3 regions of the Laribacter hongkongensis DSM 14985 genome follow, and region 3 is predicted to be linked to each of the others. Evidence: predicted binding sites of a transcription regulator. Region 3 holds the regulator's gene; each other region holds the start of a gene.
The links. Region 3 encodes sigma-54, which starts transcription at its own class of promoters, with help from an activator protein. Its sites were predicted from a motif close to CTGGCACGCTTCATGCTT; they were not measured.
Positions count from the first base shown of each region.

Region 1 (10,764 bases), on a different contig from region 3:
ATCGGTCTGGTGCTGGGCGTCGGAGCCATACAGTTCGCCATCCAGCGCGTGCGCTTCGACCTGTTCAGCCATCCGCTGCCGATTGTTGCCATGGCCATCATCGGCCTGCTTGCCGTGCTGTGGTTCAGCAATCACCAGCAACGCCGTCCGACTCCGTTGATCGACTACCGCCAGCTGGCACATGCACGTTTTCTGGTCGGCATGCTCTGTTACGGTTTCGGTTACGTGGTCATGAACGCCAACGGCTATCTGATGCCGCACCTGTTGCAACAGGCACTCGGCATGAGCGTACTGGTCAGCGGTTATCTGCTGGCCCTGGCCTCCCTTGGCAGCCTGGGCGGTGAGTTCGTTCTGATCCGGATGATGCCGCGCCGGCAAGGACACAAGATCTACATGATGGCCGGACTGGTCCTGCTGATCTTGTACGGACTGTTGAGCGCCGGTTTTTCAGGCCAGACGCCGTGGGAACTGCTGGCACTGAATGCATTGACCGGCGGCGTATTCATGTCCTTCTTCATGGGTCCGGTCGCCCGTGGCGCCTTCCAGAACATGGATGCGCGCACGTTTTCGCATGCCTATCAAACCAAAAACATCATCCGTGAAATTGCCGGCTCGACCGGCATCACCCTTGCCACGCTGTTTTTGCAGTTGCGCAGCAGTGCCCACTACCAGCAGCTCGCTACCGATGACCGCCCGAACATGTTTGCCCACAGCGACGGCCTGCTGACCAGCACCTTGCAACCGCTTCTGCACGGAACGGAAATGCAGGCAATGCTGCTGGCCTGCGCTGATTACCACCACGCCCTCACCATTACGGCCCTGCTGGTCTTGCTGCTGGTCTGGCGACAGAAGGTTTACGGCTGAGCACAGCCGGCATTGATGAATGCCTGCGACGAAGGTGGCAGCCAGGCATCATTTACCGGCGTCATGCGAGCGAGGAACCCATCGCCATGCAGGCCAAAAGCCGGCAAGTCTCCGGGGAAGGCATGCTGCACGTCGCCAGACAGCACGCCCGCCCCTCGCTGCATGCACATCCCTTGCACAGGGAATGCAGCAGCAGGTGTGCTGCCAGCCAGATGGAATGCACGTCATAATGACCCAAGACAGGGACTGCGCTGCCTGCCGGTTAGTGCAACCACCGCAGCAAGACATGCAAGCCTGTCAAGACAGACAGCAACTTCGGTGACGGATAGTCTTGTTGCACCCGCACGGTTGCCGGCAACAAATCCGGCAGGGGGAATGGACTGTACTCAGGGAATGGCGACGAAATTCATGCGGCGCTGGATGATCCTGGTCTTGCGCAGCAGGGTCCTGTCATTGCGGTGGGTGTCGTAATAACGTGGATTGGGCACCATGGCAGCAAGCTTGGCTGCCTGCCCGGCAGACAACCGGGATGCGGGCACCCGGTAGTAGTGCCTTGCCGCAGACTCAGCACCAAAGACGCCGTCACCCCATTCGATCACGTTCAGGTAGATCTCAAAAATCCGGCGTTTGTCCATGACCGCCTCCAGCATGACGGTGATCAGTGCCTCTTCGGCCTTGCGCCAAGGGGTGCGTCTGGAGGACAGGAAAAGGTTTTTGGCCAATTGCTGGCTGATGGTCGATCCGCCGGCAACAATCCGGCCTTTTTGCAGGTTTTTTTCCCAGGCGGTCTGGATACCTTCCCAGTCAAACCCTTCATGCTGAAGGAACTTGGCATCCTCGCTGGCAACGATGGCCCGTTTGAGCTGCAGTGAAATCCGTCCGTAGTCCACCCAGCGATAACGCAACTCGGCATCCGGGTTGGTTTCGGCCAGCCGCGCCTGCTGTTCATCCATGAAGGCCGTTGTCGCCGGATTGTTCCATTTCCAGTAGACGATGTGCCCGAAAATCCACAGCTGGTACAACAAAAACAGGGCAAGCAGTGCTGCAACCCCACGGACAATCCACTTCAGCACGCTATCGCTCCAGGATGAAAGAGAGGCAAGGATAGCGACCTGTCCCCGCCTCGTGTAACTACAAATGCAACAAAATTATGCCAGACGCTCGCGCAGGCTGTTCATGACCGGACGAGTGTTCGGTCGTCCGCCATGCCAGATATGCCAGGATTCGGCCGCCTGCTCGACCAGCATGCCCAGCCCGTCCGACAGCATGCCGGCGCGCTCGGCCTGCCCGCGAGCCAGAAACGGCGTCAGGCCCTTGCCATACACCATGTCGTAAACCAGCTCGCTGCCTGCCAGCAGGCCGGCAGGCAGTGGCAGGTCATTGCCGGACAGGCCGGTGGAGGTGCCATTGATGACGATATCAAACTGCTGACCCGCAAGGTCATCGTACCCGGCCGCATCGACCTCGCCCCACTGGGCAAAATGCGTGACCAGTGCTTCCGCCTTGGTGACGGTCCGGTTGGCTACGGTCAGACTGGCAGGATGTTGTGCGAGCAAGGGCTGCAAGACTCCGCGCACCGCACCACCGGCCCCGAGCAGCAGCAGACGCTTGCCCTGTATCCGGACATCCAGATTATCGACGATGTCACGTACCAGCCCGACACCATCGGTATTGTCTCCCTGGATCTGGCCATCCCTGAAAGTCAGGGTATTGACTGCATCGGCAGCGCGCGCGCGTTCGGTCAGTGCTCCGGACAGCTGGCAGGCCTCCAGCTTGAAAGGCAGTGTGACATTCAGCCCCTTGCCTCCCCGGCCGATGAACTGCCGGACTGTTGCCTCAAAACCGTCCAGTGGTGACAGCAGACGCTCGTAATCAAGTCCGAGACCGGTCTGGCGGGCAAATTCCTGATGGATGAAAGGCGACTGACTATGGTCAATCGGGTGGCCGATAACGGCATACAGTTCGGTCATTGTCTCAAGCTCTCAGATCGTAAAAAAACAGCCTATCCCTGACTCCACGGCAGGCCGTGCCGACGCCAGCCGCCAAGTTGCCCGCGCTGGCCAGCGGCATCGCGGTCGCCTTCAAATCCCTCAAGGATGTTGAACGCAGTGTATCCGAGTCCGGCCAGACACTCTGCGGCAGCATGGGAACGTACCCCGCTGCGGCACAACAGCACCACCGGGCGGTCAGTTGGTATTTGTGCCACAGCTTCGCGGGCGAAATCAGGATTGATCTCCATACCGGGCCACATGCGCCATTCAATGCTGATGGACTCGGGAGGCGCTCCGACAAACTGCCGCTCCGCGATGGTGCGTACATCCAGCAGTGTCGCTTGCAAAGCCTTAACCAGTTCCCAGGCTTCTGCCGGCATGACGGCCCCGGCATACGGCAACCCCAGTTCCTTGCCTCTGGCCGCTGCTGCGGCAAGGACTTGTGAACAATGCTCATGCATATTGACATCCCGGATATCAAATTATGTCAACACAATAGTAGCAGCGAAGAAGGCCAATCTGGCAACCCTTGGCAGCGATGCACCATTGATGTGCACGAAACTCGATATTCACCATTTTGGTGCATGCAATCCATGCGAATGCACCAGTTTGAACTACATAGCCCAAAACCATAAAAAGAATGGCTCGTGGCACAATACCACCCGCTTGCCGACAAGCCTGACACCACAGGAAAACATGGCACGCACCTTGCTTTAATTTAGGTACACCACCGGCACATGCCGGACCGAATTCCGCATCAATGAATCACCCGCTGATCTGACTGGAGAAATGCAATGGCGGCTGTCGCTAACGTAAAGAAACTGATTGAAGACAACGACGTCAAATTCGTTGATCTGCGTTTTACCGACACCAAGGGCAAGGAACAGCACGTCACGGTGCCGGCCCATGTGGTGACCGAAGACATCGAAAGCTGGTTTGAGCACGGCCACGCATTTGACGGTTCCTCCATCGCTGGCTGGAAGGGCATCCAGGCTTCCGACATGCTGCTGATCGCTGATCCGGCCACGGCCAACATTGATCCGTTCTTCGACGAACCGACCCTGTTCATGTCCTGCGATGTGGTGGATCCGGCCGACGGCAAGGGCTATGACCGCTGCCCGCGCTCGATCGCCAAGCGCGCTGAAGCCTACCTGAAGGCCTCGGGCATCGGTGATGTCGCCTACTTTGGTCCGGAGCCCGAATTCTTCGTGTTCGACAGCATCACCTGGCACGCCGACATGTCCGGCTGCCACGTCAAGATCAACTCCGAAGAAGCCGCATGGTCCTCCGCTGACCCGATGAACGGTGCCAACACCGGCCATCGTCCGCGCGTCAAGGGCGGCTACTTCCCGGTTCCGCCGGTCGACAGCTTCCAGGACATGCGCTCGCAAATGGTCCTGCTGATGGAAGAGCTCGGCGTGCCGGTCGAAGTGCACCACCACGAAGTAGCCACCGCCGGCCAGATGGAAATCGGCACCCGCTTCAGCACCCTGACCCAGCGTGCCGACTGGACCCAGATCATGAAATACGTGATCCAGAACGTCGCCCACAGCTACGGCAAGACCGCCACCTTCATGCCCAAGCCGATCTGTGGCGACAACGGCAGCGGCATGCACGTGCACCAGTCGATCTGGAAAGACGGCGTGAACCTGTTTGCAGGTGACGGCTACGCCGGCCTGTCCGAGTTCGCCCTCTACTACATCGGCGGCATCATCAAGCACGCCAAGGCCCTGAATGCCATCACCAATCCGGGCACCAACTCCTACAAGCGCCTGGTTCCGCACTACGAAGCCCCGGTGAAGCTGGCCTACTCGGCCAAGAACCGCTCGGCCTCGATCCGCATTCCGCACGTAGCCAGCCCGAAGGCCCGCCGCATCGAAGCCCGCTTCCCGGATCCTTCCGCCAACCCGTACCTGTGCTTCGCTGCACTGATGATGGCCGGTCTGGACGGTGTGCAGAACAAGATCCACCCGGGCGAACCGGCCAGCAAGAACCTCTACGACCTGCCGCCGGAAGAGGACAAGCTAATCCCGACCGTCTGCGCCTCGCTCGAAGAAGCCTTGGCTTCGCTGGATGCAGACCGCGAGTTCCTGACCCGCGGCGGCGTGTTCAGCAACGAATGGATTGATGCCTTCATCGACCTCAAGATGCAGGAAGTCAGCCGTATCCGCATGACTCCGCACCCGGTCGAATTCGACGAGTACTACAGCCTGTAACGTTAGATTTATACCGTTTCGGACTGCCCCAAACCCCTGTTGCCATTGGCTCCAGGGGTTTTTCCTTGTACCCCTCAGACATATCCATGCGTGGCGACTGACCGCAGACCGGCAAGGCGAGATCGCCATCCCTGATTACCCGGGACAGTCTGAGGACATGATGCCGGTGAATCGCCCGGCCCAGATCGGCGAGCCGTTGGAAATACTGTCGCTCGTAATCTGCCGGCGAGAATTCATTGCTGGAACCGGGGCGATTCATGATGAACTTACGCCGGCTCCGTTCCCGCCTGCCTGCCTCGACCAGACACACCTGTTACTGGTCCGCTGCATTGCGATTGATCACCTGCTGGTGAACTGCCGACCATCACCTTGGACTTGTCATGCAGGAGACTGGGAAAGCTCCCTCCTGGATGACGTGGGCATTGCCAACATCAGACATCAAGGCCCGCATCGGACAGATCCGCGCTCAACAGGGCTGCCCATCAAAAAAAGGCATCAACCCTTGTCAGGTTGATGCCTTTTGGAAGGCACCGGCAGATGGCCGGAGGAACTTCGGCAGATTACATCATGCCGCCCATTCCACCCATGCCGCCCATTCCGCCGGCCGGCATGGCAGGCTTGTCTTCCGGCAGCTCGGCCACCATGCAATCAGTGGTCAGCATCAGGCCAGCCACCGAAGCAGCGTGTTGCAGGGCCGAACGGGTCACCTTGGCCGGGTCGAGCACGCCCATTTCCACCAGGTCGCCGTACTCACCGGTTGCAGCGTTGTAACCGAAGTTGCCGCTGCCTTCGTACACCTTGTTGACCACCACGCTCGGCTCGTCACCGGCGTTGGCCACGATCTGGCGCAGCGGCGATTCGATCGCGCGCATCACGATCTGCACACCGGCTGCCTGCTCGGCGTTGATGGTGGCCACTTCCTTCAGGTTGGCACGGGCGCGCAGCAGGGCCACACCGCCACCGGCCACGATGCCTTCTTCCACGGCAGCGCGGGTTGCGTGCAGGGCGTCTTCGACGCGGGCCTTCTTTTCCTTCATTTCGACTTCGGTCGCAGCACCGACCTTGATCACGGCCACACCACCGGCCAGCTTGGCCAGACGTTCCTGCATCTTTTCGCGGTCGTAGTCGCTGCTGGCCGTTTCGATGTGAGCGCGGATCTGTTCGACACGGGCCTTGATGGCTTCGGCAGTGCCCACGCCATCAATGATGGTGGTGGTGTCCTTGCTGACCTCGATGCGCTTGGCCTGGCCCAGCATGTCAATAGTGGCCTTTTCCAGCGGCAGACCGATTTCCTCGCTGATTACGGTGCCGCCGGTCAGGATGGCGATGTCTTCCAGCATGGCCTTGCGCCGATCGCCGAAGCCCGGAGCCTTGACGGCCACGGTCTTGAGGATACCGCGCATGTTGTTGACCACCAGCGTGGCCAGCGCTTCGCCTTCCACATCTTCGGCAGCAATCACCAGCAACGGGCGGCCAGCCTTGGAGACTTGTTCCAGAACCGGCAACAGTTCGCGGATGTTGGTGATTTTCTTGTCACACAGCAGGATGAACGGATTGTCGAGCTGGGCGATCTGCTTTTCCGGCTGGTTGATGAAGTACGGGCTGAGGTAGCCACGGTCGAACTGCATGCCTTCGACCACTTCCAGCTCGTCTTCCAGGCCTGAACCGTCTTCAACAGTGATCACGCCTTCCTTGCCGACCTTTTCCATGGCCGCAGCGATCTTGTCACCGATCACGGTGTCGCTGTTGGCGGAGATGGCGCCGACCTGGGCGATTTCCTTGGTGGTGGCGCACGGCTTGGCGATGTTCTTGATTTCAGCCACCAGCGCCACGACGGCCTTGTCGATGCCGCGCTTGAGGTCGATCGGGTTCATGCCGGCGGCGACGTACTTCATGCCTTCCTGCATGATGGCCTGGGCCAGCACAGTAGCGGTGGTGGTGCCGTCACCAGCGACGTCGTTGGTCTTGGAAGCCACTTCCTTGACCATCTGGGCGCCCATGTTCTCGAACTTGTCCTTCAGGGTGATTTCCTTGGCAACGGACACACCATCCTTGGTGATGGTCGGAGCGCCGTAGCTGCGCTCCAGCACGACATTGCGGCCTTTCGGGCCAAGGGTGACCTTGACGGCATCAGCCAGAATGTTTACCCCGTCAACCATCTTGGAACGGGCGGAATCACCAAACTTGACGTCTTTTGCTGCCATTTTGTTACCTCAAATCCGTATCTGTCTGAAACATTTCACGCGAGAGCGTGCTGCAATTACTCGACGATGCCCATGATGTCTTCTTCGCGCATCACCAGCAGCTCTTCACCGTCAATCTTGACGGCCTGGCCGCTGTACTTGCCAAAGATCACCTTGTCGCCGGTTTTCAGTTCCAGCGCACGGCGCTCGCCGTTGTCCAGCACCTTGCCGTTGCCCACGGCAACGACTTCACCCATGTCAGGCTTTTCAGTGGCGGTACCCGGCAACACGATACCGGAAGCGGTTTTTTCTTCAGCTTCAAGACGCTTGATCACAACACGGTCATGCAAAGGGCGAATGGTCATGAAAACTCTCCTGCTCTCGATACGAGGCACTGCACGTTTGAAATTCGACAGGAATACGGGACATGCCGATTTAGCACTCCCGCTTCACGAGTGCTAATAGTAGGGATGCAGATTTCGTTTTTCAAGAGCCTGGATACGGATGATGGAGCCATGTCAAAAAACAGGAAATCCTCCTGCCAACCGGTAGCCAATTCCCTTGATTCACTTTGTTAATCAATTAACGTATGACATAAATCGAATTTTGCAGACAGCATGCCATTGGGGTATTAAATACAGTGTTTCAGAACAACAAAAAGGTAGGCTGAAATACATCAGGCCTGCCTTTTTGCTGATTCAGACAACTCCTGCCCATATCGGGCACAACAGCATGCAAACGTTACTGGCGATCCCAGGTCTGGGTGCGCCCCAGAAGCGAAACCCCCATGAAACCACGCACTTCCAGCTTTTGTCCGCCATCAACCAGCTTGGCCTTGCTGTCGTAGATTTTCCCGTTCTTCGGGTCAAGAATCTTGCCGCCTTCGTATGTCTCTCCGGTTTTCTTCAGCCCCCACAGGATCGTCATGCCATCAACCGGCTTGTCCTTGCGGTCACCTTCACATTTGCTGCATTTGACATCCGGGTTGGCAAACAGCTTGATAATCTTGCCCTGGTATTCGTTGCCGTTTTCCGTGATCTGTACCAGCGCCTTGGGCTGTCTGGTTTCGTCATCAATGGTTTTCCAGGTACCAGCAATGCCTTCGGCCTGGGCAAGACTACACGCCAGCAACGTCGCCACGGCGCACAGTGCGGGTTTCAGTTTCATGGTGTTCTCCTCTCGTTGAAACGATCGTTTTAAGTTGGGACTCCAGCATGCCAATGCCCAATTACGCGGTCAAGCAGGCCACTTGGCGTGCGGGTTTTCCCTAATCGGGAAAGCCCCAATCCCGTTCGGGTAAAAAAGTCTTCACCATTGACCATAAGTTCCGGTGATTCCATCAGCAAGACGTGGAGCACCGTGCACGGTCGAATGTATGAATACTGCGGGAGATCTTCATCATGCAATCCAGAAAGCTGTATAAAAGCCTGTATTTTCAGGTGATTGTTGCCATCATATGCGGCGTGCTGCTCGGCCATTTCATGCCGGACAGCGGTACGGCCATGAAACCGCTTGGCGACGGCTTTATCAAACTGGTCAAGATGATGATCACGCCGATCATCTTCTGCACAGTTGTGGTGGGCATTGCCGGCATGGAAGACATGAAGAAGGTCGGACGGGTCGGCGGCAAGGCCCTGCTCTACTTTGAGGTCGTCACGACGCTGGCGCTGATCATCGGCCTGGTCGTTGTCAATGTGCTCAAGCCGGGTGCAGGCATGAATGTGGACCCGGCCACGCTGGACACGGGCGCCATTGCCAAATACACCGCCAAGGCTGGCGAACAATCGGTGGTCGACTTTGTCCTGCACATCATTCCGAACAGTGTGGTGGGTGCATTCGCCGAAGGCGAAATCCTGCAGGTGCTGCTGTTTTCGGTACTGTTCGGCTTTGCCCTGTCGATGATGGGACAGTCCGGCAAGCCGGTCGTCAAACTGGTCGAGGACATCTCGCATGCCCTGTTTGCCGCCATCGGCTTCATCATGAAACTGGCTCCGATCGGTGCCTTCGGTGCCATGGCATTCACCATCGGCAAATACGGGGTGTCGAGCCTGAGCTCGCTGGCTGCGCTGATGGGCAGCTTCTACCTGACCTGCCTGTTGTTCATCGGCCTGGTACTGGGAACGATCACCCGTTTCTGCGGATTCAGCATCTGGAAACTGGTCCGTTACATCAAGGAAGAACTGCTGATCGTGCTGGGAACCAGTTCGAGTGAGTCGGCCCTGCCGCGTCTGATGGCCAAACTGGAACAGCTGGGCTGCCAGAAATCGGTGGTGGGTCTTGTGGTCCCGACCGGCTATTCGTTCAACCTGGACGGTACGTCGATCTACCTGACAATGGCTGCGATCTTCATTGCCCAAGCTTGCGGCATCGAGCTGACCCTGACCCAGGAGCTCACCATCATTGGCGTGTTGCTGCTGACTTCAAAAGGTGCTGCCGGAGTCACCGGATCGGGCTTCATCACCCTGGCCGCCACGCTGGCGACGGTACCGGACATTCCGGTTGCCGGTCTGGCCCTGATCCTGGGTATTGACCGCTTCATGTCCGAAGCCCGTGCCCTGACCAACCTGGTGGGCAATACCGTGGCGACAGTAGTCGTTGCAAAATGGGAAAACGCCCTCGACAGCGACAAGCTGGCAGCCGAACTGCACAATCCGACCCCGCTTGCCCACGGCCTGAAGGTGGAAGCGCCGCACCTGACCCGCGAAGTGTCGCGCACCCTGAGCTGATACTGCCAGGAGAAACTACAACAACAAAACGCCCTGCCGGATGGCAGGGCGTTTCATTTGTGCTGTCAATCCGTCAGGACTATGCGCTGGCAGTCTTCAGCATGACATACAGCTCGTCCTTGAGGCGGAGCTTTTCCTTTTTCAGCACTTCCACTTCGGCCGGTGTTGCCAGCGTGATGCTGTCTTCCATGTTCTTGATCTTGTGATCAAGTTCATTGTGGCGATTGAACACCGTACGGAAATGCTCGTCTTCGATCTTAAGCTTGTGAATCAGGTCGCGGTATTCAGGGAACATACACATCACCTCCAGATTGCAGATGGGCCGAAAAGTGGCAATGCCAGAATTTTTCTTTTTACGAAGACAGATTATCACGATTGCGGACCTGTCGCATGCCTTGAGGTGATCTGCATATTCAGTTCATGTCGCGCTGCACAAGCTGCAATATCAAGGTCAATCCACCATCCGTACCTGCACTGGATTCAACTGCTCGCAAAGTGGTTCCGTGCGGCAGCAAGACACTGATCCCATGCCCCACACCATAACGTGACAGCGTTCTCTCCAGTCGCCTCGCCATGCTCTCGGCCGGTACGGCAGGCGCTGCTTCAAAGGTATATCCACTTGCCTCAACAGCCGAGTCGAATGCCTGGTGCACGGTTTCGCGCGGCAGGTATTGTTCGGCTGCTCTGGAAAAGTCGCTGGCAGACAGCTGTTCGCTCTCCTGGCACAGCGTAAGCATGTCATCCTTGAAACGCGACTGCGTCAGCGGGTCATCCAGCGTACCGG
Region 1 is NZ_AUHR01000003.1:100,568-111,331, reverse strand. It holds gene G542_RS0103465 (MFS transporter) at 1-864, shown strand, start outside; gene mtgA (monofunctional biosynthetic peptidoglycan transglycosylase) at 1,251-1,937, opposite strand; gene aroE (shikimate dehydrogenase) at 2,013-2,834, opposite strand; gene G542_RS0103445 (rhodanese-like domain-containing protein) at 2,867-3,316, opposite strand; gene glnA (type I glutamate--ammonia ligase) at 3,650-5,071, shown strand; gene groL (chaperonin GroEL) at 5,632-7,275, opposite strand; gene groES (co-chaperone GroES) at 7,332-7,619, opposite strand; gene G542_RS0103425 (DUF2147 domain-containing protein) at 7,996-8,421, opposite strand; gene G542_RS0103420 (dicarboxylate/amino acid:cation symporter) at 8,655-9,980, shown strand; gene G542_RS0103415 (HP1242/YdcH family protein) at 10,060-10,275, opposite strand; gene G542_RS0103410 (nucleoid-associated protein) at 10,394-10,764, opposite strand, start outside.
Region 1: glnA (type I glutamate--ammonia ligase) is a predicted target of sigma-54. The motif match lies at 3,552-3,569, and genes of this name have one in related genera.

Region 2 (10,764 bases), on a different contig from region 3:
TGCCCTGGGCAATGCCGTAGGTCTGGCCATCTGCACCCTTGAGCTGGGTCATCAGCAGCGTGCCGCCGCGCAGGCTCTTGGCGTCTCCCAGTGCGCTGACCACAACGTCGATCTGCTGGCCGGGTGAGGCAAAAGGCGGCAAGACCGCCGTGACCATTACCGCAGCCGCGTTCTTCGGATCGAGCTTCTGGTCCGGCGGCACCATGATGCCCATCTGGTTGAGCATGTTGATCATCGACTGGCGCATGAACGGCGACGAGTTGGCTTTGTCGCCGGTGCCGTCAAGCCCCACGACCAGACCGTAACCCACCAGCTGGTTGACGCGCACGCCACCGATATTGGCCAGGTCAGCAAGGCGTTCGGCCAAGACCGGCGCAGACAGTCCTCCGCAGAGCAGGGACAGGGCAAGAATGGCGGGACGCAATACGGTCATGGTCAGAACGGTGAAATGGTCATGAAGAAGCGGGTCAGCCAGCCGGGCTGGGCAAAGCGGTTGTTGTTGCCTTCGCCCTGCTGTTCGATGCGGGCGTCCGCGAGCCGGGTTGAAGAGACGTAATACCCTTGCTGAAGACCCTTGTCACGCGAATACGGCTTGATGTCGCGCGGATTGACGATGCCGGAGAGGCGGATGTATTCCAGCTCGCCATTGATGCGGACCTGCTTTTCACCACTGACCATCAGGTTGCCGTTGGGCAGGACGTCAATGACCGTTGTGGTCAGGGTGGCGAGGAAGCTGGACGAGGCTGCTGCCTTGCCGCTGCCGGAGGCCGAGGCACTGGCACTGGCTGTCCCAGTGAAGGGGCCGAGGTCCTTGTTGGTAAACGGCAGGTTGATGCCGGGCAGGCCGATGTCGGCCTTGGCATTCTTGCTGCCGTTGGTAGATTCTTGGGCGCTGGTGGTGGTTTTTTCCTCGATCACGACGGTCAGGGTGTCGCCGATCATGCGAGGCAGGGCCTCTTCGTACAGTGGCCGTACGCCGGCCGTCTGGAAGATGGCGCCGTTGCTCGGGCGGGACATGGCCTGCGGCTGCGGGCGGGCCGTCAGCGGCTGCTGCACGATGCTGGTGGGAGGCACCATGCTGCATGCGGCCAGCAGCAGGCTGGCCATGGCGACACAAAGACTGGACAGGATGCGCATCAGGTAACCATGAAAAGCTGCGCGGACAACTCCCGGTCAAGGAGAGTCATCCGCCTGGATGGGAAGATTACAGCTGCGACAGGCGGGCCAGCATGTCATCGCTGGTCTTGATGCCGCGCGAGTTGAGTTCGTAGGCACGCTGGGCCTGGATCATCTCGACCAGCTCTTCGGTCACGTTGACGTTCGAGGCCTCCAGAAAGGTTTGCTGGATGGCACCGGTGCCGTCATTGGTGGGGTTGGCGACGGTTGGCGCACCACTGGCTGCGGTTTCGAGGTACAGGTTGCCACCGATCGGTTCCAGCCCCTGCGGATTGATGAAATCAGCCAGCTGCATCTGGCCAATCTGTTGCGGCTGGGTTTGTCCGGGTAGTACGACGGACACGATGCCGTCCTTGGAGACGGAAATGCTTTTGGCGCCCTGCGGCACGGTGATCTGCGGATCAACCAGAAAACCCTGGCTGGTTACCAGCTGGCCCTGGTCGTCCAGCTTGAACGTGCCGTCGCGGGTATAGCCGATCGTGCCGTCAGGCATCTGGATGGTGAAAAAACCGCGGCCGTTGATGGCCATGTCCAGCGCATTGTTGGTCTGTTGCAGGTTGCCGGGCGAAAACTGCCGGTCAACGGCCACCGGAGCGGCGCCGGTGCCCACCAGCAAGCCGGTGGGCAGCATGGTGTTCTGTGAACTTTGCGCACCCGGCTGGCGGATGGTCTGGTACATCAGGTCTTCAAAGACCGCACGGCCTTTCTTGAAGCCGGTGGTGTTGACGTTGGCGAGGTTGTTGGTGATCACGTCCAGCCGGAACTGGCTGGAGTCCATGCCGGTTTTGGAGATGTAAAGCGAGCGGAGCATGGCAATGGGCCTCTCGAAGTCCGGGCATCAGACCCCGGTGGAATTAACTGGTGATGGACAGCAGCTGGTCTGCCCTTCGCGCGTTCTGGTCAGCATTCTGCATCAATTTGACGTTGAATTCGAACTGCCGGCCATGACTGATCATCTGGGTCAGGGCGTCGACCGGGTTGACGTTGCTGCCTTCCAGCATGCCGGTAGCCACCCGCACGCCGTCGTCTGCTTCGGCGATTTGCCCGTCGCGGCGCCGGAAGAGGCCGTCCTCACCCTTGAAGAGGTCGCGCGGTTCGCCGCCTACCAGCTTGATGCGGTCCACGACCTGGACGGTGCGCGGAATCTGGTCGGTCTGGACTGCCGACACTGTTCCGTCTTCGCCGATCATGACCTGGCTATTGGGCGGCACGGTGATCGGGCCGCCTTCTCCGACGATGACGCGGCCGTCACGGGTGCGCATGATGCCGTTTTCATCCAGCACAAAGCCGCCGGCACGGGTGTAGGCTTCGTTGCCCTGCGGATCCTGGACGGCAAACCAGCCCCGGCCCCGGACGGCGAAGTCCTGGTCGTTGCCGGTGGTGATCATCGGTCCTTGGCTTTCGTCGTGACCGGTGGTGTGGTCGACCGAATACGCCCGAGTGGGCGTACCGTCGCCGACCACAGGCAACGCGCGAAAGGCATTCAGTTCGGCCTTGAATCCCGGCGTATGCGCATTGGCAAGATTGTTGGCCGTGGTCTGCTGTTGCAGTTCCACGTGCTTGGCGCCATTCATGGCGATGTAGAGCATCTTGTCCATGCTGGCCTACCGGTTAGCGCATCTGCATCAGCGACTGCAGGACCTGGTCATGCACCTTGATGGTCTGGGCATTGGCCTGGTAGTAGCGCTGGGCAGTGATCATGTTGACGAGTTCACCGGTCAGGTCGACGTTGGAGTCTTCCAGTGCCTGCGACTGGATCAGGCCGACGTTGGTGCTGCCCGGGTCGTTCAGGGTCGGGTTGCCCGAATTGTAGGTTTCCATCCAGCGGTTGTTGCCGATGGGTTGCAGACCCTGCTGGTTGGCGAAGTTGGCCAGTACCACCTGGCCGATGACCTTGGTCTGGCCGTTGGAATAGCGGGCCGAGACGATGCCGGTCTTGTCGATCTGCAGGTTGCTGACGACTGCCGAAGCATAACCGGGCTGTACCAGTTCATTGACGGCAAAGCTGGTGCCGAACTGGGTCGAACCGGAGAAATCGAATTTCAGTGCCAGCGGAGCACCGCCACCGGCAGGGGTGTAAGTAGCGGCAGCAATCGGACCGCCATTGGTCAGCTTGCCATCCGGTCCGAAAGCCAGGCCGGTACCGAGAGCAGTGTAGGGCGATGCGGCCGTGGCCCCGGTGCCCAGGTCAACGACCGAGCCATCGGTGTGCTTGGCCGTGGCGTAGACATCCCACTGTCCGTCCGCGGTTTTCTTGAAGTAGACCGCCACCTGGATCGGGTTGCCCAGGCTGTCGTAGGCCGTCAGCGCGGTTTTGGAGTTGTAGGTGGCCGGGTCGGACGGATTGAAAGCGATGCTCACCGCCGCGATGGTGCCGGCGGTAGTGGTCGGATTGGCTGCGTTGGGCGTGTATTGCTGCACGGCACCGGCTGCATCAAGCCAGCCCAGTTTCTTGTCATAGAAAGTGGCTGTGGCTCCACCGACCGGAGTGCCGTCCGCATTAAAAAGCTGACCCATTTGGGTGGCGCCGGATGGGCCGGTAATGACATAGCGGCCATCCGGTAACTTGACCTTGGTCGAGGCATTGAAGTCAGCTGTAGCCGGCGGTACCGGCAGGGTGGTGACGCCGGTCAGGCTGGCACCTTCGGTCAGGGCGCTGTATTCGACCGGATTGTTGCGCGAATCCAGGTTGATGTTGAAGCGCATGGACTCGCCGCCATAGTCGGACGGGCGTGGCTCCAGCAGGCTGTTGTCGATCTTGAGCGGGCCGAGGTTGCCGTTCTGGACCGATGGCGGAGTCGTCCGGTCGTCCACCTGCCAGCCCATCAACTTGTCGCCGTTGTTGTTGATGAAGCCTTCGCGGTCGATCTGGAACTGGCCGTTGCGGGTGTAGGAGATACCGTTGGCGTTCTGCATGACGAAGAAGCCGTTACCGGAAATCGCCAGATCAAGCTGGTTGCCCGTGGTGGTGATGTTGCCTTGGCCGAACTGCTGGGCGATCAGCGTGGTGTTGACGCCGATGCCGTTCTGGGTGGCGGCCACGCCGTAGAAGTTGGCGGCGAACATGTCGGCAAACTCGGCGCGCGACCCCTTGAAACCGACCGTGGACGAGTTGGCGACGTTGTTGCCGATGGCGTCGAGCTGCTTGCTGGCGGCGTTGATGCCGGAAAGACCGTGTTGGAATGCCATGTTGGTTGCCTGTATGTCTGGTGTGCGGGTGCCGTGTGCTTACAGCAGTTCGCGGATGTCGGACGGCGAAATCTTCTGGCCGGTGGAGAGGATCAGCTTCGGGCTGCCGTTTTCCCAGGTCAGTGCGTCGATGCGGGCAAAACCCAGTGGTTTTGCCGTGACGGTATTGCCGCCCTTTTTGGCTTCGACGCTGAACGAATACATGCCTTCGGGCAGGGGCTCACCGTCGCTGCCCTTGCCGTCCCAGGAGAAGTGGCTGATACCGGGCTGCTGGGCACCCATGGTGACGCTGTCCATCAGTTCGCCGTCGCTGTTGTAGACCTTGATCGTAACTTCGTCGGCGCCGTCAGGCAGGCTGATGCCGCCCTGGGCGATCGGAACCTTGATCTTGTTGCCGTCAGCGTCGACCTCGGTGCCGTCGGCATAGGTCAGCAGCATGTGGCTGCCTTCGATCAGCGACACATGGCCGATCATGCCGGCAGCAGCAAATGCCTGGCTGGCGGCATACGCCTCGGTCAGGGCGCTGACGCTGGAGTTGAGCTTTTCGATGCCCTGGACACTGGAAATCTGCGCCATCTGGCTCGTCATCTGGTAGTTGTCGAGCGGGTTGAGCGGATCCTGTGTCTGCAGCTGGGTGATCAGGAGCTTGAGGAAGCGGTCCTGGATTTCGTCTGCTTCGGATTTGGTCTTGGTGTTGGTTCCGTTGATGCCGGCAAACGGATCATCGGTAGAGGAAGTCGGATTGACTGCTGTGGTCATGATTCAGGTCCTGCGGTTAGCTCTGGCCGATCGACAGCGTCTTTTGCAAGAGCTGCTTGGTGGTGTTCATCATTTCGACGTTGGTCTGGTAGGCCCGCGAGGCAGAGATCATGTCGGTCATTTCTTCGACCGGATTGATGTTCGGCATGGTGACATAGCCGTTGGCATCAGCCAGCGGGTGGGCCGGGTTGTAGTTCATGCGTGGCGGCGACTGGTCTTCGACGATGGCCGTGACAGCTACCTTGGCCACCTTGGGTTCGGCCGGGCTGACCGGAATCGGGGTGAAGACGATGCGGCGCGCCTTGTAGGGTTCGCCGTTGCTGGCGACAGCGCTGTCGACGTTGGCAATGTTGCTGGCGACCACGTTCAGGCGCTTGGACTGTGCGGTCAGGGCACTGCCGGCGATGTCGAGGACACGGTTGAGTGACATGGTTATTGTCCCTTGATGGCGTCAGACAGGCCGCTGATGCGCCGGTTGAGGAAGGTCAGCGTCGACTGGTAACGCAAGGAATTGTCCATGAAGGCCGAACGCTCCACATCCATGTCGACGGTATTGCCGTCGATGGAGGGCTGGACTGCCTGGCGATACTCCACCTCCACCCCGTCCGTGCCTTGCTGCGTCTGCTTGCCTGCCAGATGGCGGTTGTCGGTCTGGGACAGGGCAAGGCTGGAACGGCTGTCGCCGGCCAGGGCCGATTTCATGGCCTTGGCAAAGTCGAAATCGACGGCCTTGTAGTTGGGCGTATCGGCGTTGGCGATGTTCGAGGCGATGACCTCGTTGCGGCGCGCGTGCAGGCCCAGCGCCTTTTCCTGAAAGTTGAAGTGTCGAGCAATCTTGTCGAGCATGCGCATCCCCGCTTGATATGACCTGTGGCGGCTCATTCTAGCAGGTTCCATGCCAACATCCCCTGATCAGGAAAAGCGCCGCAAATACCGGAAAACACATGGAATTCTAAACCTGCATACAAATTATGCCTATCGTATTTGCGGTGGCATCCATTGTTCCGGCAACAATTGCCGCCGGGACGGCAGCCATGCCGGGAACGGTGTCCCGCTAGTGCTCGCCCTCGACATCGGCGAGGCTCAGCAGCCCGGAAGCATCGTTGTACGAGAAGATTTCGGCGTAGCGACCCCAGTCGATCACCGTATCAAGCGTGGTGTCGGCTTCATCCTGGCTCAACTGGTCCTCCAGCTCCTGCACGAAGCGCTCGCGTGGGGCGCGCTGGCCGGGACGGGTGTGCAGTACCTGCAAAATGCGGGCTGCCAGCGGAACATGCTGGGTCAGATGAATGGCAAACAGCTCCTTGCGGGCCTGCGAATCGGCATCGGCAAAACGCAGCCCCTGGGCTGTCAGCATGATGTCGCCGGTCTTGAGCTGGACCAGCCCCAGCTGCTCCAGCACGTCGGCCACCAGAAACAGCTGGTCGGTCGGCATCAGCAACTGGGCTGCCAGGTCAGGCAGGTCGGCGCGACCGGCATACGGCGGATTGGCCAGTGCCTCGACCAGGCCGGTCATCAGGCTGATCGGCACCGCCGGCAGATGGCTGTCGAGCCGCCACGGTGCCCGTGGCGAACCGCTCAGGGCCTGCGGGTGTGTCATCAGTGCGTAAATGTCGTCCACCATGCGCCGGAACACCGGGTCAAGCCGCTCGCGCCGGTGCGGCAGCGGCACGCTGATTTCCGCCACGATCCGCCCCGGATGCGACGACAGCACCAGGATGCGGTCGCACAGGAACACCGCCTCCTCGATGTTGTGGGTCACGATCAGCATCGAGCGGATGGGCAGCTGGCCCGAGTTCCACAGCTCGATCAGGTCGGTGCGCAGGGTTTCCGCCGTCAGCACGTCCAGTGCCGAAAACGGCTCGTCCATCAGCAACAGGGCCGGGTTCACCACCAGCGCCCGGGCAAAGCCGACCCGCTGGCGCATGCCGCCCGACATTTCGCGCGGATAGGCATTTTCAAACCCGTCCAGCCCGATCAGGTCGATGGCCGCGCGCGCCCGCTCGCGCCGTTCGGCTGCAGGCACGCCCTGGGCTTCCAGCCCGGCTTCGACGTTTTCCTGCACGGTCAGCCAAGGAAACAGGGCAAAACTCTGGAACACCATGGCCACCCCGTCGGCCGGACCGGCCAGCGGCTGTCCGCGGTAGAGCACGCTGCCACTGCTGGGCGGAATCAGCCCGGCAATCATGCGCAGCAGTGTCGACTTGCCCGAGCCGGAGCGCCCCAGCAGGCCGACAATCTCGCCTTCGTGCAGGTTCAGCGATACGCCGTCGAGGATTTCCCGGGCTTCGCCGGCACGGGCAAAGCGGCGGCTGACGTCTCTCAGTTCCATGATCAGCGGGTGTTCGCCATGCTTTTCCATCATCATCCTTTCAGGCCAGACTCAGGCGACGCTCGGCCAGTTCCTGCAACGGCCGCCACAGCAGGCGGTTGAACAGGACCACGTAGACCGCCATGACCAGAATGCCCAGCAGCACCTGCGGGTGCTGGCCGCTGGCGGTGTGCTCGGCGATGTACGACCCCAGTCCCCTGGCCACCAGCACGTCATTGCCCCAGCTGACGTATTCGCCGACGATGCTGGCGTTCCAGGCGCCCCCCGAAGCCGTCAGTGCCCCGGTCAGGAAATAGGGAAAAATGCCCGGCAGCATCACCTTGCGCCACCACAGCCCGCCACGGATCTGCAGGTTGCTGGCCACCTCGCGGTACTCGGCCGGAAACGCCTGTGCACCGGCCACGACATTGAAAAGGATGTACCACTGGGTGCCGAAGATCAGCAGCGGACTGAGCCAGACATTCGGGTCCAGCCGGAAATGGATGATCAGTACCACGCAGGCCGGAAACAGCAGGTTGGCCGGAAACGCCGCCAGAAACTGGGCCATGGCCTGCACCCGGCCTGCCAGCTGCGGCCGCAGGCCGATCCACACCCCCACCGGTACCCAGACCAGTGACGCCAGCACGATCAGCACCGCTACCCGCAGCAGGGTCAGGGCTCCGAGGCCGAACACGGCGAGGACATCATGAAAATCCACTGCCTGCGCCAGGTAGTGCCAGACCGACCACAACGCCCACAGTGCCAGTGCGGTCAGTCCGGCCAGCCACAGGCGGTCCGGCCAGCCCGGCTTACTGGCCGGCGCTTCTGCCTGCCAGCGCAGCCGGGGCCCGAGTGGCAGCTGCGCCACATGGGACAGCAGCCGCCCGGCCGGGCGGACCAGCAGCGTCTGGATCAGTCGCGCCCGCTCGCCCAGCGTCAGCAGCCATGAGCCCGACCCGGTCACGCCGGCCGTAACCTGCAGGTTGAATTTTTCGCTCCAGGCGACCAGTGGCCGGAACAAGACCTGGTCGTACAGGATGATGACCACCAGCATGGTCAGCACCACCCAGCCGACCGCGCCCAGGTTGCGCGCATCGATGGCCACGGCGAGATACGAACCGATGCCCGGCAGCATGACCTGTTGCTGGCCGACCACCAGCGCCTCGGAGGCCACCACGAAAAACCAGCTGCCGGACATGCTCATCATCATGTTCCACACGAGGCCCGGCATGGCGTAGGGCAGGTCGAGCTTCCAGAAACGCTGCCAGGCCGTCAGGCGCAGGCTGGCCGCGACTTCAACAAGGTCGCGCGGCAGCGTGGTCAGCGACTGGTAGAGGCTGAAGGCCATGTTCCAGGCCTGGCTGGTGAAAATGGCAAAAATGGCCGCGCATTCCGCACCCATCATCCGGCCGGGAAACAGCGCCAGGAAAAACGTCACGGTGAACGACAGGTAGCCCAGCACCGGGATGGATTGCAGGATGTCCAGCGCCGGAATCATGAGCTTGCCGGCGCGGGCCGAGCGTGCGGCCAGCGTGGCGTACCCGAGGGTGAACAGGAAGGACACCGCCAGCGCTGCAAGCATCCGCAGCGTGGTGTAGAGCGCGTAGGCGGGCAGGTTGGCCGGGTCCAGCGAAACCGGTTCGGCCTGCAGGATGGCCAGCGGCTGCCACGCTTCACGCACGCCGTGGCCGAACAGCAGCAGCAGGCCGAAGATCAGTGCAAAAGCCAGCCCGTCCCACGGTGTGGGACGGAAACCGGCCAGAAAACGGCGTGAGTGCAGTCGGACCTGCATTGGCAATTCCTCGGAAAACCCGCCTCCGGCGGAATGGTTGACTGTCGCTCCAGTCTAGCCGCTCATGTCCGGATTGCCGGCAGGGATTGCCAACATCATAAAAACGTCATGACTCAGGCGCGCAGCAGGCGCAGGCCGTTGGCGATCACCAAAAGGCTGGCGCCGACGTCGGCAAACACCGCCATCCACATGCTGCCCAGCCCCGCCACCGTCAGGGCCAGGAACGCCAGCTTGATGCCCAGCGCCAGCGCCAGGTTCTGCCGCAGCACCCGGCCGGCCTGACGCGCCAGCCGGACAAAGCGCGCCAGCTTGCGAGGATCGTCGTCCATCAGCGCCACGTCGGCGGTTTCGATGGCGGTATCGCTGCCGGCCGCGCCCATGGCAAAGCCCACCTGCGCCCGCGCCAGCGCCGGCGCATCGTTGATGCCGTCGCCCACCATGCCGGCATGGGCGCCAGCGGACTGCATCAGGCCTTCGATGGCGGCGAGCTTGTCTTCCGGCAGCAGGCCGGCGCGCACGTCATCAATGCCGAGGGTGGTGGCCACGCTGCGCGCTGCCTGCGGGTTGTCGCCAGTCAGCATGACGGTCCGGATGCCCAGTGCGTGCAGGTCGTCCACCGCCTGGCGGCTTTCCGGCCGCACCGGATCGGCTACGGCAAACAGGGCCAGCGCCTGGCGGCCGTCGCTGAGCGTCACCACCGTCTTGCCACCGGCTTCCAGCTCTTCGATGCGGGCAGCCGGGACGCTGACGCCCAGTTCGGCCAGCAGGCGCGGGTTGCCGAGCCAGTAGGCCTGTCCGTCAACTTCGCCGCGCACGCCGCGACCGGGCAGGGCCGTCAGCCCGGCGGCTTCCGTGGCCGTCAGGCCGTCCTGCCGGGCCGCCGCGGCGATGGCGCGCGACACCGGGTGGTCGGAGCGGGCGGCGAGGGCGACGGCAATGCTGCGCAGCTCCCCGGCGCCTGCGTCGGCCAGCGGCACGAAGTCGGTGGCGACCGGCCGGCCGGCGGTCAGCGTGCCGGTCTTGTCGAGCGCCATCACGGTCAGCCGGCGTCCGGCGTCGAGCACCGCACCGCCGCGCACCAGAATGCCGTGGCGGGCCGCGTTGGTCAGGGCGCTGACCATGGTCACCGGCGTGGCGATCACCAGCGCGCACGGGCAGGCGATCACCAGCAGCACCAGCGCCCGGTACAGCCAGTCGAGCCAGCCGCCGTCAAAGAGGGGCGGCACCAGCGCCAGCAGCACTGCCAGTCCGACCACGACCGGCGTATAGATGCGGGCAAAACGGTCCACCGTTTGCTGGATCGGTGCCCGCGCGGCCTGGGCGCCTTCCACTGCGCGGATCACCCGCGCCAGGGTCGAGTCTCCGGCCACGGCAGTCACCCGGCAGACCAGTTCGCCGCTCTGGTTGATGCTGCCGGCAAACACGCTGTCGCCCGGTTCCTTGTCGACCGGCAGGCTCTCGCCGGTCAGTGAGGACTGGTCCAGGGCGCTGTGGCCGGCCTCGATGCGGGCGTCCAGTGCCACCCGCTCACCCGGCG
Region 2 is NZ_AUHR01000006.1:102,289-113,052, reverse strand. It holds gene G542_RS0107530 (flagellar basal body P-ring protein FlgI) at 1-433, opposite strand, end outside; gene G542_RS0107525 (flagellar basal body L-ring protein FlgH) at 436-1,137, opposite strand; gene flgG (flagellar basal-body rod protein FlgG) at 1,205-1,987, opposite strand; gene flgF (flagellar basal-body rod protein FlgF) at 2,031-2,774, opposite strand; gene G542_RS0107510 (flagellar hook protein FlgE) at 2,788-4,365, opposite strand; gene G542_RS16275 (flagellar hook assembly protein FlgD) at 4,405-5,124, opposite strand; gene flgC (flagellar basal body rod protein FlgC) at 5,141-5,554, opposite strand; gene flgB (flagellar basal body rod protein FlgB) at 5,557-5,970, opposite strand; gene G542_RS0107490 (ABC transporter ATP-binding protein) at 6,179-7,492, opposite strand; gene G542_RS0107485 (ABC transporter permease) at 7,497-9,227, opposite strand; gene G542_RS0107480 (heavy metal translocating P-type ATPase) at 9,341-10,764, opposite strand, start outside.
Region 2: flgB (flagellar basal body rod protein FlgB) is a predicted target of sigma-54. The motif match lies at 6,009-6,026, and genes of this name have one in related genera.

Region 3 (10,764 bases):
CCACGCCCACGCGCCCGAACGTTGCCACGGCCGATACCAGCAAACTGACCGTCAATACCGAAAAACGCACCGCCGACACCAACGCCCCCACGGTCTACCAGGAGGGTGCGGACCGCGTCACCGCAACCGGTGTGCATTACAACGACGTGACCCAGCAACTGACGCTGAAGTCGCGAGTAAGGATGATCCATGTCCCGCAATAATCTTGCCGGCTTCCTGCTGATCTCCGGCCTGGCCGGCCTTTCTGTCCCGGCGCATGCCGAACAGGCCGACCGCAGCAAACCCATCGTGATCGAAGCCGACCGTGCCAATCTCGACCAGCTCAAGGGCGTGACGGTCTACGAAGGCAACGTGATCCTGACCCAGGGCACGGCCCGCATTACCGGCAACCGGCTGGTTGTCACCGAGGACAACGCAAAACAGCAGATTGCCAACGTCTACGGCAACCCGGCCACCTTCAAGCAGCGCCTGGACGCAGACAAGGACGGCAAGGTGGAATGGGTGGACGGCAAGGGCCAGCGCATCGAATACGACAGCGGCAAGGATCTCGTCCGCATCTGGGACAACGGCCGTGTCACCCGCGGCGGCGACGTCGTTACCGGCAACTACATCGTCTACAACGCCAAGACCGAGCAGTTCGAAGCCAGCGGCCAGCAGGCCGGCCCCAACGGACAACCGCAGGGCAAGGGACGGGTCACCGTCACCATCCAGCCGCGCCAGCAGCAACAGGGGACGAAATGAGCCTGCCGCACAGCCATCTCAAGGTCCGCAACCTGCAAAAACACTACAAAAGCCGCACGGTGGTCAAGGATGTCTCCCTGGATATCGAAAGCGGTGAAGTGGTCGGTCTGCTCGGCCCCAACGGTGCCGGCAAAACCACCAGCTTTTACATGATCGTCGGCCTTGTTTCGGCCGATGCAGGAGAAATCTGGGTTGACGGTACCAACGCCACCCATCTCGCCATTCACCAGCGGGCGCGGCTTGGCATCGGCTACCTGCCGCAGGAAGCATCGATCTTCCGCAAGCTCACGGTCGAGGAGAACATCCTTGCCATCCTCGAGGTATCCGGACTCAGGGGCGACGAAGCCCGTCGCGAACTGGACCTGCTGCTGGACGACCTCAACATCACCCACCTGCGGGAAAACCCGGCCCTGTCACTGTCCGGTGGCGAACGCCGCCGGGTCGAGATTGCCCGGGCACTGGCCATGCGGCCGCGTTTCATCCTGCTGGATGAACCCTTTGCCGGGGTGGACCCGATTGCCGTCATCGACATCCAGAAAATCATTGCCTACCTGAAAGAGCGCGGCATCGGCGTGCTCATTACCGACCACAACGTGCGCGAAACCCTGCGCATCTGTGATCGTGCCTACATCATCAGCGCCGGCAGCGTACTGGCCACGGGCGACCCCGCCGTACTGGTCGCGGACGAAAATGTCCGCCGGGTCTATCTCGGCGAACACTTCCACTTGTGATCCCAGCATGAAACAAAGCCTCCAGCTCAAACTCAGCCAGCAACTCACGCTGACCCCGCAACTGCAACAGTCGATCAAGCTCCTGCAGCTGTCGACACTGGACTTGCAGCAGGAAGTCGAGCAGTTCCTGGCCGACAATCCCCTGCTGGAGCGTGTCGAAGACGGTGAACACGATGACGGAGCCACTGCTGCTGACGAACCGGCAGAACTGGCTCCGGCCGAGCACGCCGGCAGCGACGATCCGCGCGAGCACGATGACAGTGCCCGCGACCTGGACACGCTGAACGACTGGAGCAGCAGCGGCATCCGCGGCAGTGACGAGGACGACGACTGGGACCCGCATGCCAACCTGATCCGTCCGCAATCGTTGCGCGAGCACCTGCTGGCACAGCTGGCCGAAGTGCCGCTGTCGGCCCGCGACCGGGCAGTCGCCACCTTTCTGGTCGAAGAAATCGACGATGATGGCTACCTGCCGGCCTCGCTGGAGTCACTGGCGGAGCAATTGCCGGCATCGCTGGAAGTGGAACTGGACGAACTGACCATCGCCTTGCGGCTGATCCAGCAGTTCGAGCCGGCCGGCGTGGGCGCGCGTGACCTGACCGAATCGCTCCTGCTTCAGTTGCGGGCCCGCTCCGGCACCGACGAATGCACACTGGCACACACTATCGTGCGTGACCATCTGCAACTGCTGGCCAACCGTGACTTTACCCGCCTGCGCCGCGCCACCAGTGCCGACGACGAGGCGCTGAGACAGGCCCAGGCGCTGATCGCTTCGCTCAACCCGCGCCCGGCGGCCGGCTTTGCCAGTGGCGACACACATTACGTCATGGCAGACGTCATCGTGCGGCGCGACCGTCAGGGAATCTGGCAGGCACACTTGAATCCCGCGTCACAGCCCCGATTAAAGGTGAACCAGATGTACGCCAACCTGCTCGGCCGCTGCCGGGGCGAGGGGGGCGAGCTGTCAGGACGCCTGCAGGAAGCGAAATGGCTGATCCGCAATATCGAACAACGGGCCGACACTATACTCAGGGTGTCAAGTGTGATCGTGGAGCGCCAGCAGGGTTTCTTCGAACAGGGCGAGCTGCTGATGAAACCGATGGTGCTGCGTGATGTTGCAGAGGAACTGGGATTGCACGAATCCACCATCTCGCGCGTGACCAGCAACAAATACCTGCTGTGTCCGCGCGGCATTTTCGAGCTGAAGTATTTTTTCGGATCCGCGCTTGATACGGATTCCGGCGAAGAATGTTCGGCTACGGCCATCAAGGCCCGCATTCGGCGCCTGATTGCCGAAGAAGACGCCAGAAAGCCGCTTTCAGACAACACCATTGCCGATCTTCTGGGAGAAGAAGGCATCCAGGTTGCCCGCCGGACCGTGGCGAAATACCGTGAAGCCTTGCTGATCCCCCCCGCCAGCCAGCGCAAGATGATTTGATGTTTTAACGTGCATCAATGCACATTCCGGTGTCTTCCAGCAGTATGGAGACACGTTCCCCACCAGAAGGAGTTAGGGTATGAACCTGAACATTACTGGCGTCCACCTCGAGGTCACTTCGAGCTTGCGCGACTACCTGACCGAGAAACTTGACCGCGTTACCCGTCACGTCGACAACGTGATTGCAGTCAACGTTGCCCTGTCTGTCGACAAGCTGGACCAGAAGGTTGCAGTGGACGTGCATCTCAAGGGGAAAGATATTCATGTCGAGGAAGTTGCCAGTGACATGTATGCCGCCATTGACCTCGTCATCGACAAGATCGACCGTCAGGTTCTGAAATACAAGGAAAAACAAACGACCCACTTCTCCGACAAGGCCCATAAAGCCAACGAACTGTCAGCCGGCTCGGAAGTCTGATTTCCTTCAGGTCCGTTTGAACGGGAACCCTTGCGGTTCCCGTTTTTTATGGGCAAATCACACGGGAGTCGTGACCGGCCGGGCGAGTCGCTCTAGAATGACGGATTGTGCCTTTCGCCTGTTCCAAAACCGTCATGAGCCTGATCGCCCAAATCCTGCCCGGCCCCGACCATCTGCTGATCGATCTGGACGTGAGCAGCAAAAAGCGCGTATTCGAGCAAGTCGGCATCCTGTTTGAAAACCGGTACAACATTGCCCGCAGTGCCGTATTCGACAGCCTGTTTGCCCGCGAGAAGCTGGGTTCCACCGGCCTCGGCCACGGTGTAGCCATTCCGCACGGCCGGGCCAAAGGCCTCAAGGACGTTGCCGGTGCCTTTGTCCGCCTCAAGGAAGCCATCCCCTTCGATGCTCCCGACGGCAAGCCCGTCAACCTGCTGTTTGTCCTGCTGGTTCCCGAGCAGGCCACCGACCGGCACCTGCAGGTGCTGTCCGAACTGGCCCAGCTCTTCAGCCGCCGCCAGCTGCGCGAAGCCCTGCTGGCCGCACCGGACGCCAAGACCATCTACCAGTTGCTTACGCCCGCACAGGACAGCCATGCCTAGCATAACGGTCAGGAAGCTTTACCAGGACAACCGCCAGAAACTCGGTCTGAGCTGGGTGGCCGGTTCCAGTGGCATCGACAACCTGATCAGTACCGACGAGCAGCGTCCCACGCTGGCACTGGTCGGCCACCTGAACTTCATCCACCCCAACAGCATCCAGGTCTTCGGCGTCGCCGAGTGTGACTACTTCAACGCCCTCCCTCCGGACCAGGCGCACGACACGCTGGCCCAGCTGTTCCAGCTGCGCATGTCACTGATCATCGTGGCCAACGGGCAAGCAGTTCCGCCAGCGCTCAAGACTGCCTGCGAACAGAATCGCGTTCCGCTGGTCACTTCCGCCCAGCCCTCCCCCTACCTGATGGACGTATTGCGCATCTATCTGGCCCGGGTACTGGCAGTCTCGACTGTCCTGCATGGCGTCTTTCTGGACGTGCTGGAAGTCGGCGTACTGATCACCGGCGACAGTGCCATGGGCAAAAGCGAACTGGCACTGGAGCTGATCTCGCGTGGCCACGGCCTGGTGGCAGACGATGCCGTCGACCTCTACCGTATCGGACCGGAAACACTCGAAGGCCGCTGCCCGGAGATGCTGCGTGACTTTCTGGAAGTACGCGGGTTGGGCATCCTGAACATCCGTACCGTATTCGGCGAGACAGCGGTCCGGCCGAAGAAGATGCTCAAGCTGATCATCCATCTGGTCAAGGCTACCGACCAGATCATGCAGGACATCGACCGGCTGGCCATCCAGTCGGAAACGCAGGAAGTGCTGGGGGTCAAGGTCCGCAAGGTCACCATACCCGTAGCCGCCGGCCGCAACCTTGGCGTACTGGTGGAAACCGCCGTGCGTAACTACATCCTGCAACTGCGCGGCATCGACAGCACCCGCGACTTCATCGAACGGCAGACGCGCATGCTGCGCGAGCAGGAAAACCATGCAGCTGATCCTGATTAGCGGTCTGGCAGGCTCCGGCAAAAGCATTGCCCTCAACGTGCTGGAAGACAGCGGTTATTCCTGCATCGACAACCTGCCACTGACCCTGGTGCCCGACACGGTCGAGCGACTGGCCCCGCTGGGCTACGAACAGCTTGCCATCAGCCTCGACACCCGCGACGGTGCCAGCCGTCTGCTTGAGGTCATCCACGCACTGGAAACTGCCGGCCACAACGTGCGCTTCCTGTTTCTCGAAGCCCGCACCGATACGCTGATCCGCCGTTTTTCCGAAACCCGCCGCCGTCACCCCCTGTCGCGCACCGCCCTGACCATCCCCGAAGCCATTGCCCGCGAGCGGCAGCTCCTGCAAGCCATCGCCGGTCTGGGCCACCGCATCGATACCAGCGATCTCTCTCCCAACCAGTTGCGCCGCTACCTGCGCGATGTCATCGCCCAGGCACCAGGACGCATGCTGGTCGTCATCCAGTCTTTCGGTTTCAAGCACGGCGTCCCGCTGGATGCCGATTTTGTCTTTGACGTGCGCTGCCTGCCCAATCCCTACTACGACCCGGCCTTGCGCCCCTTTACCGGTCGTGATGCTCCGATCATCAACTTCCTGACAGCCGAACCACTGGTCCAGGCCATGGCCGACGAGCTGAGCGGACTGGCGCTGCGCTGGATCCCGGTCTTCCGCCACGACAACCGCAATTACCTGACTTTTGCCATCGGCTGCACCGGCGGCCAGCACCGTTCGGTCTATCTGGCCGAAACCCTGGCAGCCCGGCTGCGCGAAACCGGCGAAACGGTGCTGCTGCGGCACCGCGAGCTTGACCGCTGACCTCCATGCAGCGCTTCCTGCCGGCATGGCGTCCAGGAGACTGGGGACTGTGGCTGACCGCCCTGCTGCTGGTCATCGCCAGCGGACTGCATTTCTGGCATGACGGCATCGGCGACACGCTGCGGATCCGCGCCAACGGCCAAGTGTTCGGCGATTATCCCCTGCGGCTGAACCGAACCCTGGACATTCCCGGCCCGCTGGGCCACACCACCATCGAAATCCGCGCCGGACGGGCACGGATTGCCGCCGACCCGAGTCCGCGCCAGTATTGTGTCCGCCACGGCTGGCTGACCCGGCCGGGTGAAATGGCCATTTGCCTGCCCAACCGCACCAGCATCGAAATCCTGCGTGCCCAGCGTGATTACGACAGCCTTGGCTACTAGCACCTCACTGACCCTCACCGCCACACCCGCCGACCGGCAAACAGCCCGGCTGGCGGCCATTGCCATCGTGCTGGCCCTGATCGACGCCGGCATTCCCTCGCCCCTGCCCGGCCTCAAGCCCGGATTTGCCAACATCGTCACCCTTGTTGCACTGGAACGGCTGGGGCTGCGGGCCGCGGTTGCCGTCAGCCTGATCCGGGTATTTGCCGCTGCCCTGCTCCTCGGCAGCCTGATGACCCCCGGCTTTTTCTTCAGCCTTGCCGGCGGCATTGCCAGCCTGGCCACACTGGCACTGGCGCACTGTCTGCCACGCCGCTGGTTCGGCATGGTCAGCCTGTCGCTGCTGGCCGCCTTTGCCCATATCGGCGGGCAGCTGCTGCTGGCCCGCCTGTGGCTGATCCCCAGCGACGGACTGGGCTATTTTGTCCCGCTGTTTCTGGCCGCCGCCTTCGTCAGCGGCACGGTCAACGGTATCATCTGTGCCCGACTGCTGACAGAAACCCGTCCCGATGATGCCCCCGCGTAGCCTGACCCTTGCCCTGACCGGTGCCTCCGGCCTGCCCTACGGCCTGCGACTGCTTGACTGCCTGCTGGACCACGACCTAGAAGTCCGCCTGCTGTATTCGCAGGCTGCGCAGATCGTGGCGCAACAGGAACTGGGCCTGCGGCTGGCCAGCCGCCCGGACGAGGCTCGCACGGCTCTGCTGGCCTGGCTGCAACGTCCTGATGACGCCCGGCTGCGGGTATTTGGCCGCGAAGAATGGTTCGCACCTGTCGCCAGCGGCTCCAATCCGTCGGACGCCATGGTGATCTGCCCCTGCACCACCGGCACACTGGCCGCGATTGCCCACGGCCTGTCCGACAACCTGATCGAGCGGGCGGCCGATGTCAGCCTGAAAGAAGGGCGCAAGCTGGTGCTGGTGCCGCGCGAAACGCCCCTGTCGGTCATCCATCTGGAAAACATGCTAACACTCGCGCGGGCCGGCGCCGTCATCCTGCCGCCAGCGCCGGGCTTTTACACCCACCCGCGTACCGTGGCAGACATGGTGGACTTCGTGGTAGCCCGCATCCTGGACCAGCTGGGCCTGCCACACCAGCTGCAACCTCGCTGGGGAGAACCCGAATGAACCCGGTCCGCCCGATTTTTTCTGCTACCGGCCTGCGCATGCTGGAAAGCCGGGCCGAGCAGGCAGGCATGCCCCTGATGGACCGCGCTGCCGGCCTGATTGCCACGCATGTCGAACAGCATTTCCCTGACCGGCCAGTCGTGGCTGTGGCCGGTCGCGGCAATAACGGCGGAGATGCCATCCTGGCAGCTGCCCGGCTGGCCTGCCGGGGCATTCCGGCTGCCATCCGGCTGCCGCTGGGCACTCCGGACACCGCCGCTGCCCGGCAGGTACTGGAGCAGGCCCGGCAAGCCGGCGTGCGCCTGCTCCAGGCAGACGAGGACTGGCCCGAAACCGCCGTGCTGCTGGACGGCCTCTTTGGCATCGGCCTGACCCGGGCACCGGAAGGTGAAGCCGCGCAGGCCATCGAACGCATCAATGCCCATCCCGGTCCGGTGGTCGCCATCGACCTGCCGTCAGGGCTGGACGCGGAACGTGGCGTGGCGTACGCGCCCTGCGTCCGGGCACAGCACACGCTGACTTTTCTGGCTGACAAGACCGGGCTGCTGACTGCCGACGGCCCTGACCATGCCGGCGAGGTGTTCGTACACGTGCTGGACCTGCCGCCGGACTGGCTGCCCGACCCCGTGGCGGCGTGTCATGTCCCGCCCGAGCCGTGGCTGCCCCCACGCCGGCACAACAGCAACAAGGGCGTGTTTGGCGGCGTCGGCATCATCGGAGGCGCCGAAGGCATGACCGGTGCCGTGCTGCTGGCGGCACGGGCAGCCTTGCGCCACGGAGCCGGCAAGGTGCGGGGCGGCTTTGTTGCCCCGTTTCCGGCGCTGGACCCCCTGCACCCGGAGCTGATGCTGGCGCGGGCCGAGGCCGTGCTGGCCGCACCGGATGTCAGCGTACTGGCCGTCGGCCCCGGGCTGGGGTGCAGTACCGAAGCGGGCGAACTGCTCGCCCGCGCACTGGCATGCCGGCTGCCGCTGGTGCTGGATGCCGACGCACTCAACCTGCTGGCGCAGGACCCGGCATTGGCAGAGGCCTGTCGCCAGCGCGGCCTGCCAACCATCCTGACGCCGCACCCAGGCGAAGCTGCCCGCCTGCTGGCTACCGGCACCGCCAGCATTCAGGCCGACCGGCCGGAAGCTGTCCGCCAGCTGGCCCGCAACTGGCAGGCGGTCGTGGTGCTCAAGGGCTGCGGCACGCTGGTGGCCGGGCCGGACGGCTTTTTCACCGTCAACCCGACCGGCCACCCGGGACTGGCACAGGCCGGACAGGGCGACACGCTGACCGGCATGATCGCCGCCCTGCTGGCACAAGGGCTTGATGCTGCGGCAGCCGCCCGTCTGGCCGTATGGCTGCATGGCCGGCACGCCGGCGCCATTGATCCTGCGATTCTGGAGTGCGCCCCTCACCAGGCGGCAGACTGATGCGGGCTGCGGGCATGCAGCCATACGGCCGCAATGCACCAGCCCGTCCGGATACGCCCACAGGAATAACGGCTGGTGCAGCCCTGAAGCGGCCGGGAGCCGACAGGGCCGTCACGCCATGCAGCGCCGCCGGTGACTAGTCCTGCCCGTGACGAAAACGGTCAATGTCGCGCCGGGCCTTCTTGGTCGGCCGACCCTCGCTGAACGGAAAACTGGCCCGCTCGGCCGCCAGCTGCAACTGGCGGGCCTCACGCCGTTGCTGGCTTTCTGCGGTTTCCTGGTACATGGTACGGGCGATCGTGGCCGATCCTCGCCGGTCCAGCGGCAACAGCACATTCAGCACGTACTCGAGCTGGTTCAGGCGCAACTCGATACGGTCACCGGCCTTGACGAGCCGGGAAGGCTTGGCCCGTTCACCGTTAAGGCTGACATGCCCGGCTTCGATGGCGTCCTGCGCCAGCCCCCGGGTCTTGTAAAAACGCGCAGCCCACAACCATTTGTCCAGCCGGACCCGGTCCTGCATGTCACTCATTCTGTCACCTTGAAACGGGCTTCGATCAGGCCGTCCAGCGTCAGCAGCAGGCAGTCCCCGGCCTGAAGCGGACCGACTCCGGCCGGCGTGCCGGTATAGATAATGTCTCCGGCCGACAGGCCGTACTGGCGTGACAGGTAACTGACCAGCATCGGCAACGGGAACAGCATCAGGTCGGTATCGCCCGACTGGCGCACCGTACCGTTGACCGTCAGGGAAAAACGGAAACGGCTGGCTCCGGCCACATCATCGGCCGGTACGAAATCACTGATGCAGGCAGCGCCCGGAAAGCCCTTGGACTTGGTCCACGGATGCCCCTTCTGCTTGGCCTGGGCCTGCACGTCACGCGCGGTCAGGTCCAGCCCGATGCCGTAACCGGCCACGACTGACAGGGCACGCTCCGGCCCGATGTCCCGGGCATCGCGGCCGATCAGCAGGACCAGTTCGGCCTCGTGGTGCACATCCTGCGACCAAGTGGGCAGCCGCAAGGGTTCGCCGACCTTGAGTACCGAAGAAGTCGGTTTGAGGAATACCATCGGCTCTTCGGTTTCAATGGCATTGCCAAGCTCGGCGGCGTGAGCGGCATAGTTGCGGCCGATGCAGAAAACATTGCCAACGGTGATCTCTCCGCCAGCCATGCGTACAGTTGCCATGCTGTTTCCCCTGAAAATGGAATCACGTCGCAGCCATTCCGGCCCTCGTCCCGAGAGCTGGCTGCTACCGGCATGATGATAACGGTAAACGGCCGGTACGAGACCGGGTGTACGCCATCCGGACAAGTTTTCCCGGCAACGGCCCCTGATCGGTCTGACCCGCCTCAGGCACAGTCGTGCGCACAGGAAGCCCTCGCATTTCCGATACACGGGTACCGCCCTCCCCACACCACAGGAGCGGAAAATCACATAAGCATAAAATTACGATTTACAACCAAACAAGACAACAAACAAGCACTATTTTTACTTTGTCTGACAAATATCCAAATCGAAAAACCACGATAGCGGTAGGATGTTGTCCATCGTCATGAATAGTGTCCAAAATCACTGTTCAAAAATAAAAGCCGCTGATTTTGAGGAGACGGATCAATGTTGTTTACTGGCCGCCGCGAACGTGAAGAACTGCAAACCCGTAACCAGGCACTGGAATTGCGCCAACAGGAACTCGAAGAGGCTCTGGTGCAGGCCCGGGCCGAAGCCGAACAGCTCCGGACCCAACTGGCCGGACACGAATTCCACCAGACCCGGAGACAGGCATACCACGGAGGATTGGCACACAGCCTCGACAGTGTCGAAGTCATCCGCCAGTCTTTTGCCTCCTTGGCCAACCAGCTTGACGGAGACTTCGAGATTGCCTGCGATGCCACCCAGATGCTGGGCCACACCCAGCAGGCGCTCGCCGGACTGACCGACAATTTCCAGCACATGGTCAGCGCGCAAAGCGAAACCGCCAGCCGCATGGATACGCTGAGCGAGCACTCCGGCCATATCGGCGGATTTGTGCAGCTGATCAAGGACATTGCCGACCAGACCAACCTGCTGGCACTGAACGCCGCCATTGAAGCCGCGCGCGCAGGGGAACAGGGCCGGGGCTTTGCCGTGGTGGCCGATG
Region 3 is NZ_AUHR01000002.1:280,042-290,805, reverse strand. It holds gene lptC (LPS export ABC transporter periplasmic protein LptC) at 1-203, shown strand, start outside; gene lptA (lipopolysaccharide transport periplasmic protein LptA) at 190-741, shown strand; gene lptB (LPS export ABC transporter ATP-binding protein) at 738-1,472, shown strand; gene G542_RS0102905 (RNA polymerase factor sigma-54) at 1,480-2,910, shown strand; gene hpf (ribosome hibernation-promoting factor, HPF/YfiA family) at 2,990-3,328, shown strand; gene ptsN (PTS IIA-like nitrogen regulatory protein PtsN) at 3,463-3,930, shown strand; gene hprK (HPr(Ser) kinase/phosphatase) at 3,923-4,882, shown strand; gene rapZ (RNase adapter RapZ) at 4,863-5,699, shown strand; gene G542_RS0102880 (NusG domain II-containing protein) at 5,705-6,082, shown strand; gene G542_RS0102875 (Gx transporter family protein) at 6,072-6,608, shown strand; gene G542_RS0102870 (flavin prenyltransferase UbiX) at 6,592-7,209, shown strand; gene G542_RS15715 (bifunctional ADP-dependent NAD(P)H-hydrate dehydratase/NAD(P)H-hydrate epimerase) at 7,206-8,627, shown strand; gene G542_RS0102860 (RNA-binding S4 domain-containing protein) at 8,764-9,159, opposite strand; gene G542_RS0102855 (fumarylacetoacetate hydrolase family protein) at 9,156-9,812, opposite strand; partial or broken gene G542_RS19720 (methyl-accepting chemotaxis protein) at 10,602-10,764, shown strand, end outside.